Regions from separate parts of the Cedecea sp. Ae19-4 genome, predicted to be linked through region 2. Evidence: predicted binding sites of a transcription regulator. Region 2 holds the regulator's gene; each other region holds the start of a gene.
What was found. Region 2 encodes Fur, which represses iron uptake genes when iron is present. Its sites were predicted from a motif close to ATAATAATGAGAACNACTATCAA; they were not measured.
Positions count from the first base shown of each region.

Region 1: AAIE02_RS11920 (Nramp family divalent metal transporter) is a predicted target of Fur. The motif match lies at 5,931-5,953, and genes of this name have one in related genera.
Region 3: sufA (Fe-S cluster assembly scaffold SufA) is a predicted target of Fur. The motif match lies at 4,442-4,464, and genes of this name have one in related genera.

Region 1 covers NZ_JBCHWG010000001.1:2,521,334-2,528,886, reverse strand. The annotation lists tRNA gene AAIE02_RS11945 (tRNA-Ala) at 111-186, shown strand; tRNA gene AAIE02_RS11940 (tRNA-Ala) at 233-308, shown strand; gene AAIE02_RS11935 (sensor domain-containing phosphodiesterase) at 542-2,725, shown strand; gene AAIE02_RS11930 (diguanylate cyclase) at 2,758-4,401, shown strand; gene AAIE02_RS11925 (NupC/NupG family nucleoside CNT transporter) at 4,443-5,630, opposite strand; gene AAIE02_RS11920 (Nramp family divalent metal transporter) at 5,976-7,232, shown strand; gene AAIE02_RS11915 (DUF2502 domain-containing protein) at 7,281-7,553, opposite strand, start outside.
Region 2 covers NZ_JBCHWG010000001.1:430,178-437,730, forward strand. The annotation lists gene nagE (N-acetylglucosamine-specific PTS transporter subunit IIBC) at 1-919, shown strand, start outside; gene glnS (glutamine--tRNA ligase) at 1,097-2,764, shown strand; gene chiP (chitoporin ChiP) at 3,229-4,635, shown strand; gene AAIE02_RS02005 (ChiQ/YbfN family lipoprotein) at 4,683-5,009, shown strand; gene fur (ferric iron uptake transcriptional regulator) at 5,104-5,550, opposite strand; gene fldA (flavodoxin FldA) at 5,830-6,360, opposite strand; gene ybfE (LexA regulated protein) at 6,540-6,818, opposite strand; gene ybfF (esterase) at 6,960-7,553, opposite strand, start outside.
Region 3 covers NZ_JBCHWG010000001.1:1,098,739-1,106,291, forward strand. The annotation lists gene menI (1,4-dihydroxy-2-naphthoyl-CoA hydrolase) at 1-46, shown strand, start outside; gene AAIE02_RS05275 (CPBP family intramembrane glutamic endopeptidase) at 192-1,016, shown strand; gene AAIE02_RS05280 (ABC1 kinase family protein) at 1,057-2,697, opposite strand; gene AAIE02_RS05285 (YadA C-terminal domain-containing protein) at 3,182-4,069, shown strand; gene sufA (Fe-S cluster assembly scaffold SufA) at 4,507-4,875, shown strand; gene sufB (Fe-S cluster assembly protein SufB) at 4,884-6,365, shown strand; gene sufC (Fe-S cluster assembly ATPase SufC) at 6,382-7,128, shown strand; gene sufD (Fe-S cluster assembly protein SufD) at 7,103-7,553, shown strand, end outside.

The DNA of each region.
Region 1 (7,553 bases), 2.1 Mb from region 2:
AAGGCGATGGCTTTTTAGGCGATTGATCGCGGAAGAACAAATTGCCGTTGACACGCTATGTGGGGTTTCATATTATGCCGCCCGTCAACACGACAAGGTCTTTACGGTTTGGGGCTATAGCTCAGCTGGGAGAGCGCTTGCATGGCATGCAAGAGGTCAGCGGTTCGATCCCGCTTAGCTCCACCAAATCTTCACCAGCAGATTTGGTACCGTAAAATCAGCACCTGTCAGTGGGGCTATAGCTCAGCTGGGAGAGCGCTTGCATGGCATGCAAGAGGTCAGCGGTTCGATCCCGCTTAGCTCCACCAAAATTTGAACCCTCGCTTCGGCGGGGGTTTTTGTTTTTCAGACTCCAACACACCTGCTTTTGGCTACCCTCGGTAAAAAAACCTCAACTTATGTCCGCTTGTTCTATTATTTCTGCTGTAGGGTAAGTTCTGCTTTTGTGCAGGCCTGAAACTTGATTCGCTCAATAAATAAACGTAACCTTGCCAGCGAAAAACCCTTTTTAAGCAATCACATAAAATTAACACCAGGGCCTATGATTATTTACAAGATGATAAAAAAAATAGCGGTTTCCCTGGCGCTGTGTTTACTTCTCATTCCCTTTTCTCGTTATATTTCACCGACAACCGTTGTTGATGGACATAAAACCTACCTCGCCTATCTGCCGCTCAGCTTTATAATGGCAATGATTATTATTTATGGCCGGTCTGCGATTATTCCGCTCACGCTAGGGTCGCTGGTTGTTTACAGCTGGCTGCTTGATTTAGCCGTTGTGCCGCTGGTTGCTTTTATTTTCTGTCTGCTATTCCCCTTATTGATTGCCAGTTTAATTACCCGCCACTACGTGGGCCGTCGCTGGCGTTTTGGGCTGCCCAATAAAGGCATGGGGCAGCGTATTTTTTGGCTTGGTTTTGTCGCCCCGTTTACCATCAAACTGCTGATGTACCTCACAGGCAATGTGATTGAGTACCCACCAGAACTGGCGCCATTCTTTGGTGGCGGTTCCGTTATCTACATGATTGTTGATGTGCTGAACCTTGTCGTGGCCTCGCTCATCTTTACAACGCTTTTCTATTACCCGCTGCGTATGCTGTTGAACCCGCATTTTGCGGTCGGTTTCTGGCGGCGCTGTGTCCGGCACTACAGGCAGGATAAAAACCGTTTCTATACGCCGATTTGGCTGGTTGTCTGGATGGCGTATTTGCTGCTGATGTGTTCGCCGTGGCATAGTGAACTGATTGCCGGCTATCTGGTTCCGCTGGTCTTTGTGCTGCTTACCCTGGGGATCCGTCGCCTTGGTGCGAGGCCTGTTTCTCTGTTGTGGGGGATTTCGGCATGGGTATTATTGAGTTACAACACGGGTTTTTTGCAGGGCGTAAATACGCAATATGCTCTTTCCTTTATTCTGTCAGTCTTTATCTCCTTTACCGTATGTCTGTTGTATATGGCCACTTCATACCATAAAAATGAATGGATGAAGCGGGTTTATCATCTCCAGGCGCAGACAGATCCATTAACGCAATTACCTAATTTACGCGCGCTTGAAGAACATATTCAGACCTTTCAAACCGGTGCACTTTGCTGCCTGAGAATGGCGAACTTTGAGTTTCTTAGCCGACATTACGGCATGATGATGCGTGTTTACTGCAAGAAAACCATTGCCAGAGAATTACAACCCTGGCTGCTGGAAGGGGAAAAAATATTTCAGCTGCCGGGCAGTGAGCTGCTTCTGTTTTTACGGGAAGGCGAAACAGAAGCCCGGCTTACCTATTTTGTTGAACACCTGAATAATAAGAAAATCCCCTGGCACAATGTTACCCTTGAAATTGAATATGGGGCTTCCTGGGGCATTGTGGATTCACCGAAAGAGCTGCAGCGCATGCTCGGGCAATTAAGCTATCTGGCTGAAAAAGCCAGCGACACGCAGCGCGTACTTGGCCTTGATGCCAGGCTGCAGGCGGTCTCCGGGCAAACAACCGAGCGGGTGCTGCTGCTGCAAAAGATTAAGCAGGCAATAGACGAAGAAGCCTTTCAGCTCTACGCGCAGCCCATTGTCGACTGCGAAGGGAAGGGCTATCACGAAATCCTCAGCCGCCTGGTGATTGATGGGCAGCACATCACCCCGGATAAATTTATTCCGATTGTTGCCGAATTTAACCTCAGCACCCGTTTTGACATGATGGTGATGAAGATGCTGCTGACCTGGCTTGCAAAGCACCCAGGCAACGTGCAGCAGACGCGCTTTTCGGTCAATCTGATGCCGCTCACGCTAATGCAAAAAGAGATTGCCCAGCAGATTATTGCCCAGTTTGACGTTTACAAGGTGCCGACCAGCGCGGTCGTCATTGAAGTGACGGAAGAGCAGGCATTTTCAAACTCAGAAACCTCTAACCAAAATATTGCCCTGCTGCGTGAGAAAGGTTTTAAGATTGCTATTGATGACTTTGGAACAGGCTACGCTAACTATGAGCGCCTGAAGAAGCTGCAGGCGGATATCATTAAGATAGATGGTTGCTTTGTCCGCGATATCACCGGCGATGTGATGGATAAGCTTATCGTGAAGTCCATTTGCGAACTGGCGGCGGCCAGAGAGCTCAGCGTCGTCGCAGAGTATGTCGAAACGGAAGAGCAGCGCGACATCCTGCTGCAGCTTGGCGTCCAATACCTGCAGGGGTATCTGGTGGGGAGACCCAAGCCTTTGCAGCAGCTTAAGCACTGACGCTCTCCTTTGCACCCTAAAAAGGAATCACCGTGAGCACGTCGCTGATTAGCCATATTCGTCTGCCGATGGTAAAAACACTGCGCATCACCCATGTGTGCTTTCTGTCGCTCTTTTTGCTGATCACCTTTCTTTTCTGGCAGCAGGGGGCGCTGTTCAACCACGGCTATCGCACCAGCCAGCTTAGCCACCTCGAAAGCGTGATCGCCAGGCTTGAAAGCAAATCTGAATATCAGATGGACAACCTGCGCTATCTCCGCCGCATGTTCATTGAAACGCTGAATGAGCCGCAGTTCACGCCGATCTCGCAGCTGGCTTCCCGGGCCAGCAATAAAGAGACGCTGTCGCCGCTGCATATCCAGAGCCTGCCGATCCCCGATAGCGTGCAACCTTTTAAAAACAAGCCGAAAGAAGAAAGGGAAAAACTCACGCAGCGGGAATATCAGGCCCTGCGCGACATTCAGGATCTCTTTCCGCTGGCAGGCGGGAGCAACCGTCTCTCTTCGAACATTTATTACATGTCGCGCTCCGGGGCATTTATTGCGTCGCTCTCCCCCGATGTGAACAAACTGCTTATCGAAAGTGCTAACCCTCTGGCGATGCAGGGATCGTTTGTGCTTGGCTCTCCGCTGTTGAACCCGCGCCGCGATCCGTTCTGGACCCGGCAAAATATCGCAGATTCCGGCAAAACGCTGATTAATGGCTCTCTTCCGGTGGACTTTGACGATCGGTGGATTGGGCTGTTTGGTATCGCGGTCACCACCGAAACGCTTCGGCTGTTTCTCTCCAGCGCTTTGCCGGAGGAAACGCAAAGCGCCTATCTGCTTTTTGATGAGCAGATGAACCCGCTGACTCGCCCCGTTGGCTCGCAGAATGGCTATCGCCTCAGCGAGAAGCAGCGACAGGCAATTCTTGAAAAGTTGGTCGATGAATCCCGGGGCACCTTACGTTTTGGCTATGCTTATGCCACTTTCGGCCATGTCACGGGGACGGGGGCAATCCTTGTCAGCGTCCAGACCATCCGGCAGGGGCTACACGAGGACTTTGGGCGTTTTAGCGTGCTGCTGGTAGTGATGTGGCTGACGGTGATTCTTATTCTGTTTGGTTCACACCGCATGATTTGCCGGCTGATTCGCAACATGGGCCATTTGCAGCAGGAAATGCACCGGCATGCGCTGCACGATGATCTGACCGGCGTTCTAAATCGCCGTGGCTTCTTTGAAACAACCGGGCGTATCAGCCCGCAGTACGTGGATTACTCTCTGATTCAGCTGGATCTCGATCATTTCAAAAAAGTGAATGACCGCTTCGGGCATCAGGTTGGCGACCGGGTGCTTATTCACGCCACGCGCTGCATCCAGCAGGCGATCCGCAGCCAGGACATTGTCGGGCGTATCGGCGGCGAAGAGTTTTGTGTCTACCTGCCTAATACCGATCTGCATGCGGCGATTGCCGTGGCGCAGCGGGTGCGCAAAATGCTGGTGAACACGCCGCTCAGGCTGGAGGACGAGTCTGAACTGCTGGTGACGGCCTCGCTGGGCGTGGCTTCCCATGAAGAAGCCCCAGACGGTGACCTGGAACACATCCAGAGTCAGGCGGATATTCGCCTGTATAGGGCGAAACAGCAGGGGAGAAACAGAGTGTGTTGGGGCGGCGAGGCTGAATCGCAGGCATAAAAAAAGCCGGTGACCAGCACCGGCTTTTTAATACGCAAAAATTAGATAACCAGCGCGGCGATAGATGCCGACAGGATACTCACCAGCGTAGAGCCGTAAACCAGCTTCAGGCCGAAGCGGGAAACCACGTTGCCTTGCTCTTCGTTCAGGCCTTTAATGGCCCCGGCGATAATACCGATAGAAGAGAAGTTAGCGAAGGAGACCAGGAACACGGACAGGATGCCTTCCGCGCGCGGCGACAGGCTGCCGGCAATCTTCTGCAGATCCATCATCGCAACGAATTCGTTAGACACCAGTTTAGTCGCCATGATACTGCCGACCTGCAGCGCTTCTGCGGACGGCACGCCCATCACCCAGGCAACCGGGTAGAAGATATAGCCCAGAATGCCCTGGAAGGAGATACCCAGCACGGCAGCGAACAGCGCGTTCAGGCCAGAAATCAGGGCGATAAAGCCGATCAGCATGGCGGCAACGATAATCGCCACTTTGAAACCTGCCAGAATGTACTCGCCGAGCATTTCGAAGAAGCTTTGACCTTCATGCAGGTTAGTCATCTGCAGATTTTCTTCTTTCTCATCCACGCGGTACGGGTTGATCAGCGATAACACGATAAAGGTACTGAACATGTTCAGTACCAGCGCGGCAACCACGTATTTTGGCTGCAGCATCGTCATGTACGCACCTACGATTGACATGGACACGGTAGACATAGCGGTCGCCGCCATGGTGTACATGCGGTTGCGCGACATCTTGCCGAGAATATCCTTATAGGCGATGAAGTTTTCTGACTGTCCCAGAATCAGCGAGCTTACGGCGTTAAAGGATTCCAGCTTACCCATACCGTTGACTTTAGAAAGCACGGTACCGATAGCGCGGATAACAATCGGCAGAATGCGAATATGCTGCAGAATACCGATCAGCGCAGAAATGAACACGATAGGGCACAGCACCTTCAGGAAGAAGAAAGCCAGGCCTTCATCGTTCATTTTGCCGAAGACAAAGTTTGTCCCTTCGTTAGCGAAACCGAGCAGTTTCTCGAACATTTCGGAGAAACCTTTTACGAAGCCCAGGCCGACGTCGGAGGTCAGGAAGAACCAGGCCAGTAACACTTCGATCACCAACAGCTGAATGACAAAGCGAATACGAATTTGCTTGCGGTTAGGGCTAACCAGCAAAGCCAGCAGCGCGACCACAGCAAGCGCTAAAACAAAGTGCAAAACGCGGGACATATTTGCTCCAAATATGAGGCAGGTTTAATTTCGTTGCACATTCTATGTAACAAGCAATAAGAAAACGAGATCAATTCCACACTATAGTGATGAGCTGTGACGGAACGCAAAAATAGTGATCCACCATACATTTCTGCTATGTTAAGTAAAGAAGCTAAAAGTTACGTTAAGATGGCTCATCGACAGTTTACACGTTGGCCAAATGTTAATCCGTTAACCGGCATCCAGATTCACTATCTCACGCCTCCTGCACATCGTTTTCAGCTATCAGAGAAATCAATTTCCCCGCACTAAATGAACTTGATAACCATTCTCATTTTGATAGCATAAAACATAGCAAAGGCTATATCTCAGAGGCAGAAGATGACAAGCAGTCGCATTGACAGCAATACCGGACGTACCGCGCGTAAGCTGCGGCTGGCGTTGATGGGGCCAGCGTTTATCGCCGCTATCGGCTACATCGACCCCGGTAACTTCGCGACCAATATCCAGGCCGGGGCGAGTTATGGCTATCAACTGCTGTGGGTGGTGGTGTGGGCAAACCTGATGGCGGCGCTGATTCAGGTACTCTCCGCCAAGCTGGGGATCGCCACCGGCAAGAACCTCGCCGAGCAAATCCGCGATCATTACCCGCGCCCGCTGGTGTGGATTTACTGGGTTCAGGCGGAAATTATTGCCATGGCGACGGACCTCGCGGAGTTTATCGGGGCGGCCATTGGCTTCAAGTTGATTCTGGGCGTCTCTTTGCTCCAGGGAGCGGTGCTGACAGGGATAGCCACTTTCCTGATTTTGATGCTGCAAAGCCGCGGGCAAAAGCCGCTGGAAAAAGTTATCGGCGGGCTGCTGCTGTTTGTGGCGGCGGCCTACATCGTTGAGCTTATTTTTTCCCAGCCGAAGGTAGCTGAGCTGGGCAAAGGGATGCTGATCCCAAGTCTGCCGACGTCCGAGGCGGTCTACCTTGCTGCTGGCGTTCTGGGCGCGACAATCATGCCGCACGTGATTTACCTGCACTCTTCTCTGACTCAGCACCTGCATGCGGGCAACCGGGCAGAGCGCTATTCCGCCACTAAATGGGACGTGGCGATAGCGATGACGATTGCCGGCTTCGTCAACCTGGCGATGATGGCCACCGCCGCAGCGGCGTTTCACTTCACCGGGCATACCGGCGTTGCCGAGCTGGAAGATGCCTATAAAACGCTGGAACCGCTGTTGAGCCATGCCGCAGCCACGATTTTCGGGCTTAGCCTGGTGGCGGCCGGTTTGTCATCCACGGTGGTGGGCACGCTTGCCGGGCAGGTGGTGATGCAGGGGTTTGTCCGTTTTTATATTCCGCTGTGGGTTCGCCGGGCGATTACCATGGCGCCGTCCTTCGTGGTCATCATGATGGGGCTCGACCCAACGCGTATTCTGGTCATGAGCCAGGTGCTGTTGAGCTTCGGGATTGCGCTGGCGCTGGTGCCGCTGCTGGTGTTTACCAGCGACAAAAAGCTGATGGGTGATTTGGTTAACGTGCGCTGGGTTAAGCTGGTTGGCTGGGCGATAGTCGCGGTGGTGGTGGCGCTCAACCTGTGGTTAATTTTTAGTACGCTGTTTGGCAACTAATCTTGCCAAAGAAAGTGCGAAGGGCTGGATTATCCAGCCCTTTTTTATTTAATGACGGTGTCCGTGGCCTCTGCCGCGATGGTCGTCGCGGTCGTTCCAGCCTTCGCGATAGCCGCGTTCATAGCTATTCCGTCCGCGGTCCCAGCCTCGATCCCAGCCACGGTGGCGATGCCAGCCGCGATCGCGCCATTCATAATTGCGGTGCCAATAATCACGGTCGCGCCATCTGCCGCCGTCCCAGTAATTACCGCGATAATCTTGATCGCCAATCTGTAATTTCACCGACGGCAGCAGGGTGATTTCACCCGCGTTTGCGACCAT
Region 2 (7,553 bases):
GTTCTTCGTTCTCTACTACGTGGTGTTCCGTTTCACTATCACCAAATTCAACCTGCTGACGCCAGGCCGTGAACTGGCTGTAGCCGGTGACGAAGCTGATGGTCAGGACGTGAACGTGAGCGGTGACGCAAACCAGGACGTTTCTGGTCTGGCTCGTCAGTACATCTCTGCGGTAGGTGGCTCTGCAAACCTGACCGGTATTGATGCCTGTATCACTCGTCTGCGCCTGAGCGTGAAAGACTCTTCCGTTGTTAACGAAGCGCTGGCTAAGCGTCTCGGTGCGACAGGCGTTATTCGCCTGAACAAAACCAGCGTGCAAATCATCGTTGGCTTTGCGGCAGAAAAAATTGCTAACGCAATGAAAACAGCTGGCACTGTAGAAGCAGCGGCGCCTGTTGCTGCTGCGGCACCGGCTGCTGCGGCTAAACCACAGGCTGTTCCAAACGCGACCAGCACAACTATTGCCGCTTTGGTTTCTCCAGTCACTGGCGACGTGGTTGAGCTGGATCAGGTGCCTGACGAAGCTTTCGCCAGCAAAGCAGTCGGTGATGGCGTAGCCGTTAAGCCAACGGACAAAACCGTGGTTTCTCCTGCCGCCGGGACCATCGTGAAAATCTTCAACACCAACCACGCGTTCTGCCTTGAAACAGAAAAAGGTGCAGAGATTGTGGTTCACATGGGCATCGATACCGTTGCTCTGGGTGGCAAAGGCTTCACGCGTCTGGTGGAAGAAGGGGCCGAAGTGGTTGCCGGCCAGCCGATTCTGGAAATGGATCTCGATTTCCTGAACGCCAACGCGCGCTCCATGATTAGCCCGGTAGTTTGCAGCAACATCGACGACTTCAGCGGTCTGGTTATCCAGGCTAAAGGTCAGGTGGTTGCAGGCCAAACGCCACTGTATGAGATTAAAGGCAAATAATCGCTCCTGAGTAAGCATTTGTGCCTTAAGCGGCTGACGTAAATCGTCAGCCGCTTTTTTATTGCGTGCCGTTAGCCGACATGGATAACCCTAATTTATGCAACTAAAGGTTGTTTCCCGAGGCCGCTTATTAGATCATACGCCGTTAACTAAGGTACACGCTTTGAGGAACCCGCGATGAGTGAGGCTGAAGCCCGCCCAACTAACTTTATTCGTCAGATTATTGATGAAGACCTGGCGAACGGTAAGCACACCAGTATTTGCACCCGTTTTCCGCCTGAGCCAAATGGCTATCTGCATATTGGTCACGCCAAGTCTATTTGCCTGAACTTTGGCATCGCCCAGGATTACCAGGGGCAATGCAACCTGCGCTTCGATGACACAAACCCGGTAAAAGAAGACATCGAATACGTAGAGTCCATCAAGCACGACGTTGAATGGCTGGGCTTCCACTGGTCCGGCAGCGTGCGTTATTCGTCTGACTATTTTGACCAGCTTTTTAATTATGCCGTTGAGCTGATAAATAAAGGACTGGCGTATGTTGATGAGCTGAGTCCGGAACAAATTCGTGAATACCGTGGCTCTCTGACTGCGCCCGGTAAAAATAGCCCGTTCCGCGATCGTAGCGTTGAGGAAAACCTCGCGCTGTTCGAGAAAATGCGCAACGGGGAGTTTGCCGAGGGTACCGCCTGCCTGCGTGCCAAAATCGATATGGCCTCGCCGTTCATCGTTATGCGCGACCCGGTGCTGTACCGCATTAAATTTGCCGATCACCACCAGACCGGCAACAAGTGGTGCATCTACCCGATGTACGACTTCACCCACTGTATTTCCGATGCGCTGGAAGGCATTACGCACTCGCTGTGTACCCTGGAGTTCCAGGACAACCGCCGTCTGTATGATTGGGTGCTGGATAACATCACCATTCCTGCTCACCCGCGTCAGTACGAATTTTCTCGCCTGAATCTCGAATACGCCATCATGTCCAAGCGTAAGCTGAACCTGCTGGTGACCGAGAAGATTGTAGAAGGCTGGGACGACCCGCGTATGCCGACTATCTCCGGCCTGCGTCGCCGCGGCTATACCGCAGCATCCATTCGCGAGTTCTGTAAGCGCATTGGCGTAACCAAGCAGGACAACACCGTTGAAATGGCTTCTCTGGAATCCTGCATCCGTGACGATCTTAACGAGAATGCGCCGCGTGCAATGGCCGTGCTGGATCCGGTAAAAGTTATTATCACTAACTACCCTGAAGGTGAAGAAGAGACGGTTACCATGCCGAATCATCCTAACAAACCTGAAATGGGTAGCCGTGAAGTGCCGTTCAGCCGCGAGATCTATATCGATCGCGCTGACTTCCGCGAAGAAGCAAACAAGCAGTACAAGCGCCTGGTGCTGGGTAAAGAAGTTCGCCTGCGTAATGCCTATGTGATCAAAGCCGAACGCGTAGAAAAAGACGCAGAAGGTAATATCACCGAACTTTACTGCACCTACGATCCGGAAACCCTGAGCAAGGATCCGGCGGACGGTCGCAAGGTGAAGGGTGTTATTCATTGGGTGAGCGCGGCACACGCGCTGCCGGTTGAAATTCGTCTGTACGACCGCTTGTTTAGCGTCGCGAATCCAGGGGCTGCGGAAGACTTCCTGTCTACCATTAATGCGGATTCCCTGATCATTCGCCAGGGCTTCGCTGAGCCTAGTCTGCAGAACGCGGAAAAAAGTAAGGCATATCAGTTCGAGCGTGAAGGTTACTTCTGCCTGGACAGCCGCTATGCGACGGCGGAAAAACTGGTGTTTAACCGCACCGTTGGCCTGCGTGATACCTGGGCTAAGATCGGCGAATAATTGCCGTTTATTGCCTGATGAAAACGCCGCTAAATGCGGCGTTTTTTCTTTTTGATTACCAGTCATTAACCTTATATGCACATTCGCGATGCGAATTAATTCTCATTCACATTTCTGTGAAAATTTCCTCACAGGAAGTCATGCCTTCCCCGTAATCTCCTGATGCTTATAATGAAAGCGCTCTCAATGAAGTTTTATTCTTAAAATCAATCGTAATCAGGGTTAATAATCTGCTGCGCAATTTTGTTACAAATGCACATAGATTATGTGCTCTCTGTCATACTCCAGGAAATCTCTGATACAAAGTCATTGATAATTCGCGTCGCGAAAAATAGTCTATGAGCAGCAGTAATGCGGGTGTGTTAGGCAAAAACCGCTTTTAGCCGTCAGGCAATTTTACTTTTTTTCGTCATTGGCGCTTTTCACGTCAGACGATGATTTTTACGTCAAAGAGGAATTTAACTATGCGTACGTTTAGTGGCAAACGTAGTGCGCTTGCTCTTGCTATTGCAAGCGTTACCGCTCTTTCAGGTTTTGTCGTGGCTCCGCAGGCTAGCGCCGCGGGCTTTGTTGATGACTCCACGCTGACCGGCGGCATCTATTACTGGCAGCGTGAACGTGACCGTAAAGACGTCTCCGACGGTAAGTACAAAACTAACCTGTCGCACTCAACCTGGAACGCCAACCTCGACTTCCAGTCTGGCTATGCGGCCGATATGTTTGGTTTTGATATTGCCGCTTTCACCGCCATTGAAATGGCCGAAGACAGCGCCAGCGGTCACCCGAACGAAATCGCATTCTCCTCTAAAAATAAAACCTACGACGAAGACTACTCCGGCGATAAAGGTGGCATCAGCCTTTATAAAGCGGCGGCCAAATTCAAATACGGCCCGGTTTGGGCTCGCGCAGGTTACATTCAGCCAACCGGTCAAACGCTGTTAGCACCACACTGGAGCTTCATGCCTGGTACTTATCAGGGGGCTGAAGCGGGAGCCGCATTTGACTACGGTGATGCCGGTGCGCTGAGCTTCTCCTACATGTGGACTAACGAGTACAAGGCGCCATGGCACCTTGAAACCGACAAGTTCTACCAGAACGATAAAAAGACCAAAGTTGACTATCTGCACTCCATCGGCGCGAAGTATGACTTCAAAAACGATCTGATTCTGGAAGCCGCATTCGGTCAGGCTCAGGGCTTTGTTGATCAGTACTTTGCTAAAGCCAGCTACAAATTCGACGTTGCAGGCAGCCCGCTGAGCACCAGCTACCAGTTCTACGGCACCCGTGATAAAGCCGCGAACAACACCATCAATGATATCTACGATGGCACCGCATGGCTCCAGGCGCTGACATTTGGCTATAAAATTGGCCAGGTCGACCTGCGTCTGGAAGGGACCATGGTGAAGGCAGAAGGCCAGCAGGGTTACTTCCTGCAGCGTATGACGCCAACCTACGCGTCTTCCAACGGTCGTCTGGATGTGTGGTGGGATAACCGCTCTGACTTCAACGCCAACGGTGAAAAAGCCGTGTTCTTCGGTGCAATGTATGACCTGAGCAACTGGAACCTGCCGGGTTGGGCAGTGGGTGCTTCTTACGTTTATGCATGGGACGCAAAACCATCTACATGGGCGCTTGATGCTTCCGGTAACCGCCAGGATCTCGCTTCCAACAAGATCAAAGAGTCTTCTTACAGCCTCGACGCCATGTATACCGTACAGGAAGGCCGTGCGAAAGGCACGCTGTTCAAACTGCACTTCACTCAGTACGACAACCACTCCGACATCCCAAGCTGGGGCGGTGGGTACGGCAACATCTTCCAGGATGAGCGTGACGTGAAATTCATCGTGATTGCTCCGTTCACCATCTTCTGATGTGAAACCGGGCGCGCAAGCGCCCGTTTTTTTATAAGGAACCGAACATGAAAAAGATTCTGCTGATTACCGCCGCTGTATTCACGCTGTCTGCCTGCGTTCAACCTCCTGCACCTCCGGAAGATTCACGCCTGAAGCAGGCCTATAGCGCCTGTATCAATACGGCGGAAGGCAATCCGGATAAAATTGAAGCCTGCCAAAGCGTGCTGAACGTACTGCGCCAGGAAAAACAGCATAAAGCGTTTGTTGAGAAAGAAACGGTGAACGTGCTGGATTACCAGAAATGTATCCAGGCAAGAAAGAGCGGCAATGATGAAGCCGCGAAGGTACGCTGCGATAAGATTTGGCAGGAGATTCGCGCCAATAACAGCTGATAGCCTTTTTCAGTCAATAAAAAAACCGGCAAGGGAAACCTGCCGGTTTTTGCTTTTAAACGCCACCGAAGCAGCGTTTGTTAATGCGGATTACTTATTTAGGATCGTGGGCCGTGTCGTCTTCGCGGCAGTCACCTTCAGCACAGTGTCCGTACAGATAGAGGCTGTGGTTAGTCAGGCGGATGCCGTGGCGAGTGGCAATTTCACGCTGGCGGGATTCAATAGAATCATCGCTGAACTCGATCACTTTACCGCAGTCGAGGCAGATCAGGTGGTCGTGGTGATGCTGCTGGGTCAACTCAAAAACGGACTTGCCGCCTTCAAAATTATGGCGGGTCACGATCCCTGCATCATCAAACTGGTTCAGCACGCGATAGACGGTCGCCAGGCCGATTTCTTCGCCCATGTCGATCAGACGTTTATATAAGTCTTCCGCGCTGACGTGATGATTTACCGGCTCTTGCAGCACTTCGAGGATTTTTAATCGAGGAAGCGTGACTTTCAAGCCGGCCTTCTTTAATGCGGTATTGTTGTCAGTCATGCGGAAAGTGTCCTGTTGCTTAACGATTCGCTCAAACTGCAGTGAGCGTAAAGAGTAATGCGTCTCATTATAGAACTGCTACTTCTAAATGGGAACCGCAAGTATGGTGCAAAATAAGGCTGAAAAATCGTGGCGGCGTCGCCATTTACAGTAATTATCAGCCAAGCTATCAGGAAGACATTGTACAGGGATGTACGAGAAAGTTACAAACTTGTAGCAATTATTTTCATTGCTAAAAGCTATCAAGATGGCGCAAATGCTGTATTTGCGCCAGAGAAATCAGGCGTTAATGATATCCGCCAGATTCAGTTCTTCAGAAACCTGTTTAACCCACTTCTCAACGCGCTCAGCGGTCAGTTCCGGCTGGCGATCTTCATCGATGGCCAGGCCGACAAAATTGTCGTCATCCGCCAGGCCTTTGGAGGCTTCAAAGTGGTAGCCCGCGGTTGGCCAGTGGCCCACAATCGCCGCGCCGCGCGGTTCGATAATGTCGCGAATGGTGCCCAGCGCATCACAGAAGTATTCCGCGTAGTCTTCCTGGTCGCCGCAGCCGAACAGCGCCACCAGTTTACCGTTGAAATCGACTTCTTCAAGCGTAGGGAAGAAGTCATCCCAGTCACACTGGGCTTCGCCGTAGTACCAGGTCGGGATGCCGAGCAAGAGAATGTCGAAACCTTCGAGATCTTCTTTGCTGCTTTTAGCAATGTCATGCACCTCAGCAACGTCTTTACCGAGCTGTTTTTGAATCATTTTCGCGATATTTTCGGTGTTACCGGTGTCGCTGCCGAAAAAAATGCCTACGATTGCCATGAGTAAAATAACCTCTTGAAACTTAATAGTATGCTGGCCGTTCAATGCCCACGTATAGGGCAATCATAGCAGAACAGCTCCAGCAGCGGAAACAGCTATCACGCCCGGGTGCACAGTCTGCAACATGGTTTTGCTCACCCTTTTGAGATTTCAGATAACCCGCAGGGTGGCTGAAGGCGTTACCCGAGATTTTTAAGCTGCTCGAACAGCATCTCTTCGATCAGTTCGCTGCGGCTGATGTTACGGGCGTCAGCCAGCTGGTTGAGGGCATCGACCGCCTCATTGTTCAGTTTTAGCTCAACCCGCTTCAAACCACGCACTTTATCGCGCTTCAGCTGATTGCGCTTATTGATACGCAATTGCTCATCGCGCGAGAGCGGATTAGTTTTCGGCCGCCCGGGGCGACGCTCGTCCGCGAACAGATCTAATGTAGTACGGTCCGTTTGTTCTTTTGCCATGATTAGAATACTGACAGGAAATTCTGGCTGCAGGGGCAGGGTGCCGGTGCAATTAAGCGCGCCATCATACATCAGCGCGCCATTCGCGCCAACGCGTTAGCGACTTCAGCTGCCCGGTCGGTCTGTTTTTAATCAGTTTTTCTACTCTGCGTCGATATAACGGTGGATCGCCCGTAGAACGGCATCCGGTTTTTCCGCATGAACCCAATGACCCGCTCCAGCGATGACGTGAGCACGGGCCTGTGGGAACTGACTTAGCAGCGCCTCGCGGTGGCTTTCATCAACATATGGAGAATTCCCGCCGCGAATAAATAGTGCAGGATATGGCCAGGCCGGAACAGGCCGCCAGCCAACGATAGTTTCGTATTGCTGCCAAAGCACGGGCACGTTGAACTTCCACTCGCCGTCAGCAAAGGATTTCAGCAGAAACTGAATGACGCCTTCCTCAGCTACGTGGTCGCGCATGATTTGCGCCGCCTGCTGGCGAGTTTTTACGCCCGCTTCGGTGACCGCGCGAATAGCCGCGAAAATTTCGTCGTGACGGCGAACCTGATAGTTAACCGGCGCAATATCTATCATCACAATCTTATCAATACGCTGAGGGGCTATTGCGGTAAGCGCCATCACCACTTTGCCGCCCATGGAATGGCCAATAAATGTGGCCTTCTCGATGCCGTATTCGTCCAGCGTGTCCAGAACGTCCCCGGCCATTGCGGCATAGCTCATATCATCACT
Region 3 (7,553 bases), 670 kb from region 2:
AGACCAGCTGTGCTGTACCTCCCGCCTGACTACGGCGGTGGTGTAAAGCAACGGCTAAAATATTCCCACGTTCAGCCCTCGGGGACGTGGGATTGTTTTAATTTGTGATTATTTCTTTAAAAAACTATATATCCACCACCCATTTTGTTAAAAAACCTGCCTCATGATGTTTTCAGGCTTAAGGAAAAATGATGTGGATATTGCTGGCAGCCGCCTTACTGGTTTTACAATTTAATAAAAAAATTTCCCTCGGATTATTACTGGTGACCGTGGTATGGGGTGCCGTTGACGGTGTACTCGACTGGCGGGCACTGGCTTCACTGGCGGTAATGACCGCTCTTGCCGTCGCTTATTTAAAAGCCGCAAACAGAAAGCCCGTGCGCTATGTGCTTGAATTTTTGCTGGTCGCCGCCGCAGTAGCGCTGACCATCCATGTTATTCCCGGTTTCCATAATCCAAAGGTGCTGGACTCGGTGACCGCCGGGCCGCAAAGTGCGCCGTTTTCCATGTATTACAACTTCGACAAAGCGCTGGTGCCCTTTATTTTGCTGGTGATGATGAAGTCGCTGTTCGTCAGCGAGCCGAAATATCAGCCCGCTAAGCTCTGGTGGATCTTGCTGATTGCTTTGATCCCAGGGCTGTTGCTATTGGCGGTAGCTTTGGGTGGCTTAAAGATTGAACCTCATTTCCCGCAGTGGCTGCCGCCGTTCCTGTTCGCTAATATTTTCTTTGTTTCGCTGGCGGAGGAAGCGCTCTTCCGGGGGTATCTCCAGCAGCGTTTATCCGGCTTTATGCACCCGGTTGTGGCGCTGATTATTTCAGCCGCGATATTTGGCGGACTGCATTTCGCCGGTGGCCCGCTGCTGATTGTTTTTGCCGCACTGGCGGGGCTTATTTACGGCCTGGCGTGGATGTGGAGCGGGCGGCTGTGGGTTGCCGTGGCGTTTCATGTCGGGCTGAATATGACCCATTTATTGCTGTTTACCTATCCGGTGCTGCAGCATTCTGTGCACTAATTTTTTACGACATCGGAACCTGGCTCCGATGTCGTAAATCTCATCGCCTTAACAACCGAATAACCAGCCATGCGCTTCCCGCAATAGCAAACAACAAGCCAAGTACAGGGAAAAATGGGATGCCAAACAGCGTCCAGTTCAACCCGAGCAGCCATGGAGCTATCGCGATTGTCAGGGCGGCTAAAACAAGGGCGAGCGCCAGAGTAGAGGCCGCTCGCTCAAGCGACTTTCCGAGCTGGTTAATATTCTCTACGTTAATGTCCGCGTGCAGCTTACCGTGACGAAGCCTTTGCATCACCAGACGTAGGGTCTGCGGCAGCGAATCACCTCCCTCAAGAAGCTGGTTGCCGAGTTTAAGCAGGCGTATGCGGCTCCCGAGGCGGGTATAGCGTTTTAACAGCTCCTGCTTAATCACCGGGCGAAGAATGCGAATAATGTCGAACTGCGGATCCATTCTCAGCAATACGCCGTCCGCGGTGATCAACGCCTTAAACAATAAAACCAAATCCGGCGGCAGCGCCAGCTGGAATTCCCGGACGGTGGAAAGCATATCGGTCAGCGCTTTTCCCAGCTGTAGCGGGAGATTGCCCTGTTTTTGCAGAAAATAGCTGGCTGCAAGTTCCAGTTCGGTAAGATCTACTGTCTCCTGGCCACTCCAGGCGATGAGGGCATCGACAATCCCGCTGGCGTCACGCTCGCTGATGGCATAAATCAGCGACAACAGCTCGTCGCGTCGCGCCTGGCTCAGGCTTCCCACCATGCCGAAATCAATGAAGCCGACCCGGTTGCCCGCCAGGACCATGACGTTGCCGGGATGCGGATCTGCGTGGTAAGTCCGCAGGTCAAAGAGCATATTGATAAACGCTGTCGCGCCTTTACGCGCCAACAAGGGGCCATCAAACCCGGCGGCGGCAAGCTGCTGGCCGTCAACCGGCGCCACGCCGGGCAAAAATGCCTGTACCATCAGCGTCGGGTGGCACCAGTCCCAATAAATCCTGGGGATGACGACGTCGTCGTTGTCGGCGAAAAACTGATAAATCTTTTCCCCGTTGGCTGCTTCATGGCAAAAATCCAGTTCCTGATTCAGGGCGTTTTCCAGATAACGCACCAGCATCACCGGCTGAAAGCGAGCCAGCCCCGCGCTCTGCTGCTCCAGACTTTCCGCCAGGTAACGGAGTAAACGCAGGTCGGCCTTGAGGGTTGTTTCAATCCCGGGGCGCTGAATTTTGACGATAACCTCGTTGCCATTTTTCAGCGTGGCCCGGTGAATTTGTGCTATCGAGCCACTGGCCAGCGGGGTTTCATCAAAGATAGCGAAAACCTCCGCAGGCTGAGCCCCGAGCGTCGCTACAACGCCTGGTTCAAGCTGCGGCCAGGGCAGAGGGCTGGCGCTCGAGTTCAACTGGCTAAGCGCTTCCGTCCATGCGGGGTCAAGCAGGTCGCTACGGGTTGAGAGGATTTGCCCGAGCTTAACGAACGTCGGGCCCAGTTCTTCCAGCGCCGCGCACAGGCGCTGCGGCATCGGTAAAGCATCGTGTTGGCTGCCGCCACGTATTTTGTCATGCAGCGAGGCCAGGCCCAGCAAACGCACAATGTCCTGCAATCCATAGCGAAGGAAAACGCCGGTAATTTCCTGCAGCCTCACGCGATCGCGGGCGGTGACCATAATCATTTTCAGCATCAGGCTAAGCTCCTTTTTTCTTAACAGGAGGATAGTCGATAAATCGGAATATTTTCACGCCATTCTTATCTCAGGGCAGAGGGTTAGCCTGTCGCATACAGGCTGCGGGAAATTTGACGTTAAAGCGATGGAAGGTAATGAGAGTCGTCAATAAAAGCTAACTGATCTTCATCTCATCTATTTATCTTGTTTTTTTTGGTATGTGTATGGTTTTCTCTTATTGCTAAATCTTATTTTTATTATCGATTTTTTACCACTTTTGCCCGAGGTGAATTCTGAAAGTCTGGTGGTTTTTGATGTGTTTGTTTATGTCTAATTTTTTGTTTTTATTGTTTTAGAAACAATAAGTTAATTTTGTTTTTTATGGCTAAGAATATTCACTTCAGGCTATTTTTATCATTATTTCTGTGTTGCCTTGTTAATTCTATTTATTAATAATTTCTCCGCACAGTAATTGTTTAATTATAATAATGGAGCAATTTTAATGAATAATAAGTCTTTGTTGGCCTTTCTTGTTTCTGGATTATTAGTCACCCAGTCTGTCTCTGCTCTTGAATGGGGGGACTGGTCATCAGACGTGACTTCCAGTAACTCCCATGCTGATGCTGATAAAACCAATGGAAATTTCGGTGATATTAAAAATAACGTTGATACCATTGATTCAGCGCTGACTGAAAGCATTCAAAAACAGCAGACAGTCAATGACCAACAAAAAATGCTCAACGATCGGCAGAATGCCACCAACGTCAAGCAGGCCGAGTGGAATGAGAACCAGAACAGCGTAAATAGCCAGCAGAATGCGGTGAATCAACAGCAGTCCACGGTTAATGCGAACCAGGCTAACGTCAACAATCAGCAGGGGGCCATTAATCAGACCCAGGCAAATCTGAACAATCAGCAGGGGGCCATTAATCAGACTCAGGCAAATCTGAACAATCAGCAGGGGGCCATTAACCAGTCTCAGGCAAATCTGAATACGCAGCAGAATACCATTAACCAGTCTCAGGCAAATCTGAATACGCAGCAGAATACCATTAACCAGAGTCAGGCCAGGAGCAATGCTCAGTTCCAGGACTCCATCACCCAGCTTAATGGCGATCTTAACCATCTCGGTAACCGCGTGGATAAACTGGATCACAAAATGAAGCGAGGGTTTGCCTCCCAGGCGGCGCTCTCAGGGCTTTTCCAGCCCTACAGCGTTGGCAAATTCAACCTTTCTGGCTCGCTAGGCGGGTATGAATCTACCAGCGCGATGGCCATTGGTAGCGGGTATCGGTTCAATGAAAATGTCGCCGCAAAGGCCGGGATTTCAACCAATACCGAGGACTTCAAGGCCGTGACATACAATGCGGCAGTCAACTTTGAGTGGTAATGCAGCCCAACATAGCTAACTCAGTTCCCCTGGTTAACCTTATGCCCTGGTAACCAGGGGGCGGATTTTTCTGAACAGATACCTTAATCCCCCTGCGACCGCACCTCTTCTTGTTCCCGTAAAACTGAAAATTACTGGTACTTTATGGCACTAATTTCGCATTCAGTGCGCTTCCAATCACATAAATAGATATTTTCTATACATCTTTTATCTTGCCCGGTTCAGGCGTTTTTCATCTTTGATATTTCCTTTTACACCAGTGGCTTAAACAGCTCTTTTCGCCATCGGCAAGAGTTTCATGACGGTCTATCCTTAGTAAAGACGCCCAAAAAACCAGCGTTTCGCGAATACCCCTGTTTTCATAACGTTGTATTGATAATTGTTATCATTAACATAAGGGTATCGGCCTTCGGGCGCAGAGAATGATGAGGTGAAGAATGGATGTGCAAACCGGTTCCTTTGATCCCAATGATTTTGCCTGGCAGGGGCTGACCCTGACCCCGGCCGCCAGCGCGCATATCCGCGATCTGGCCGCCAAACAACCCGAGCTTAAAGGCATCCGCCTGAGTATCAAACAGACGGGCTGCGCTGGCTTTGGCTACGTGCTGGACACGGTCACCGAGCCGAAGCCGGACGATCTGGTCTATGAGTTTGACGGCGCGCGCCTGTGGGTGCCGCTCTCCGCCATGCCTTTTATCGACGGCACGGAAGTGGATTACGTGCGTGAAGGCCTGAATCAGATCTTTAAATTTAATAACCCGAAAGCGCAGCACGAGTGCGGCTGCGGCGAAAGCTTTGGGGTATAGGCGGTACTATGTCTCGTAATACTGAAGCAACTGACGATGTCAAAACCTGGACCGGCAACCTCAATTATAAAGAGGGCTTTTTCACCGAGCTGCAGACCGAGCAGCTGGCGAAGGGCATAAATGAAGAGGTGGTTCGGGCAATCTCTGCCCGTCGTAACGAGCCCGAATGGATGCTGGAGTTTCGTCTCAACGCCTTCCATGCATGGTTGAAAATGGAAGAGCCGCACTGGCTGAAGGCGAATTACGACAAACTGAATTACCAGGATTACAGCTATTACTCTGCGCCATCCTGCGGGAGCTGCGACGACACCTGTGCGTCCCAGCCCGGAGCGGTGCAACAGCCACCTAATGCTTTCCTGACGAACGAAGTCGAAGACGCGTTTAAGCAGCTTGGTGTACCGGTGCGCGAAGGCAGTGAAGTGGCGGTTGACGCCATTTTTGACTCCGTGTCTGTGGCAACCACTTACCGCGAAAAACTCTCCGAGCAGGGCATTATTTTCTGCTCCTTCGGCGAGGCGATTCACGACTACCCGGAACTGGTCAAAAAATACCTGGGTACCGTGGTGCCGTCTAACGATAACTTCTTCGCCGCGCTTAACGCCGCGGTGGCCTCTGACGGCACCTTTATTTACATCCCGAAAGGCGTGCGCTGCCCGATGGAGCTGTCCACCTATTTCCGTATCAACGCGGAAAAAACCGGTCAGTTCGAGCGCACGATTTTAGTGGCGGATGAAGGCAGCTACGTTAGCTACATCGAGGGCTGTTCTGCACCAGTGCGCGACAGCTACCAGCTCCACGCCGCCGTAGTGGAAGTGATTATTCACCGCGATGCGGAAGTGAAGTACTCCACGGTGCAAAACTGGTTCCCGGGGGACAACAACACCGGCGGCATCCTGAACTTCGTCACCAAGCGCGCCCTGTGCGAAGGTGAGAACAGCAAGATGTCCTGGACACAGTCAGAAACCGGCTCTGCCATCACCTGGAAGTACCCGAGCGTGATCCTGCGTGGCGACAACTCCATCGGCGAGTTCTTCTCCGTGGCGCTGACCTCCGGCCATCAGCAGGCGGACACCGGCACCAAAATGCTCCACATCGGCAAGAACACCAAATCGACGATCATCTCGAAAGGGATCTCCGCCGGTCATAGCCAGAACAGCTACCGCGGCCTGGTGAAAATCATGCCCACCGCGACCAACGCTCGTAACTTCACCCAGTGCGACTCGATGTTGATCGGGCCGGACAGCGGGGCGCACACCTTCCCGTACGTGGAGTGCCGCAACAACACGGCGCAGCTGGAGCACGAAGCCACCACGTCGCGCATTGGTGAAGATCAGCTGTTCTATTGCCTGCAGCGTGGCATCAGCGAAGATGACGCCATCTCGATGATCGTCAACGGGTTCTGCAAAGACGTGTTCTCAGAGTTACCGCTCGAATTCGCGGTGGAAGCACAAAAATTATTAGCCATCAGCCTCGAACACAGCGTCGGTTAAGGATTAAGGGAAAACTATGTTAAGCATTAAAGATTTACAGGTCAGCGTTGAGGATAAAGAGATCCTGCGTGGCTTAAACCTCGAAGTGAAGCCGGGCGAAGTTCACGCCATCATGGGGCCAAACGGCTCCGGGAAAAGTACTTTATCCGCCACGCTTGCCGGTCGTGAAGACTACGAAGTGACCGGCGGCTCGGTGCAGTTCAACGGCAAAGACCTGCTGGAACTGTCGCCGGAAGACCGCTCCGGCGAAGGTATTTTTATGGCCTTCCAGTACCCGGTGGAAATTCCCGGCGTCAGCAACCAGTTCTTCCTGCAAACCGCGCTGAATGCGGTGCGGGAATACCGGGGCCTCGAGTCGCTGGATCGCTTTGATTTTCAGGATCTGATGGAAGAGAAAATCAAGCTGCTGCAAATGCCGGAAGATTTACTCACCCGCTCGGTGAACGTCGGCTTCTCCGGCGGCGAGAAAAAGCGTAACGACATTCTGCAAATGGCAGTGCTGGAGCCGGAGCTGTGCATTCTCGATGAAACCGACTCCGGGCTGGATATTGATGCCCTGAAGATTGTGGCCGAAGGCGTTAACTCGCTGCGTGACGGCAAGCGTTCATTTATCGTGGTCACCCACTACCAGCGTATCCTCGACTACATCAAGCCGGACTTTGTTCACGTGCTGTATCAGGGGCGCATCGTTAAATCTGGCGATTTCAGCCTGGTGAAACAACTGGAGGAGCAGGGTTATGGCTGGCTTACCGAACAGCAGTAACGGCAACGCGCTCCAGCAGTGGCATCATCTGTTTGAAGCTCAGGGCACGGGCCGCTCGCAGGTGGCCCAGCAGCATATGCAGCAGCTGTTGCGCCTGGGTTTACCGACACGCAAGCATGAAAACTGGAAATACACGCCGCTCGACGGGTTGCTGAATAACCAGTTTGTCTTTGCGCCTCAGTCGCCTTTAAGTGCGCAACAGCGTGACGAGCTTGCCCTGCCTGTAGACGCGCTGCGGCTGGTGTTTGTTGACGGGCATTTCAGCGCCGAACTGAGCGATGACATCGCCGACAGCGGTTTTGTGATAAGTATCGACGATAACCGCCAGACGCTGCCCGCGCCGGTTCAGGGCGAAGTGTTCCTGCACCTGACGGAAAGCCTGGCGGAGACCGTGACGCATATCCGCGTGGCGCCTAACACGCAGC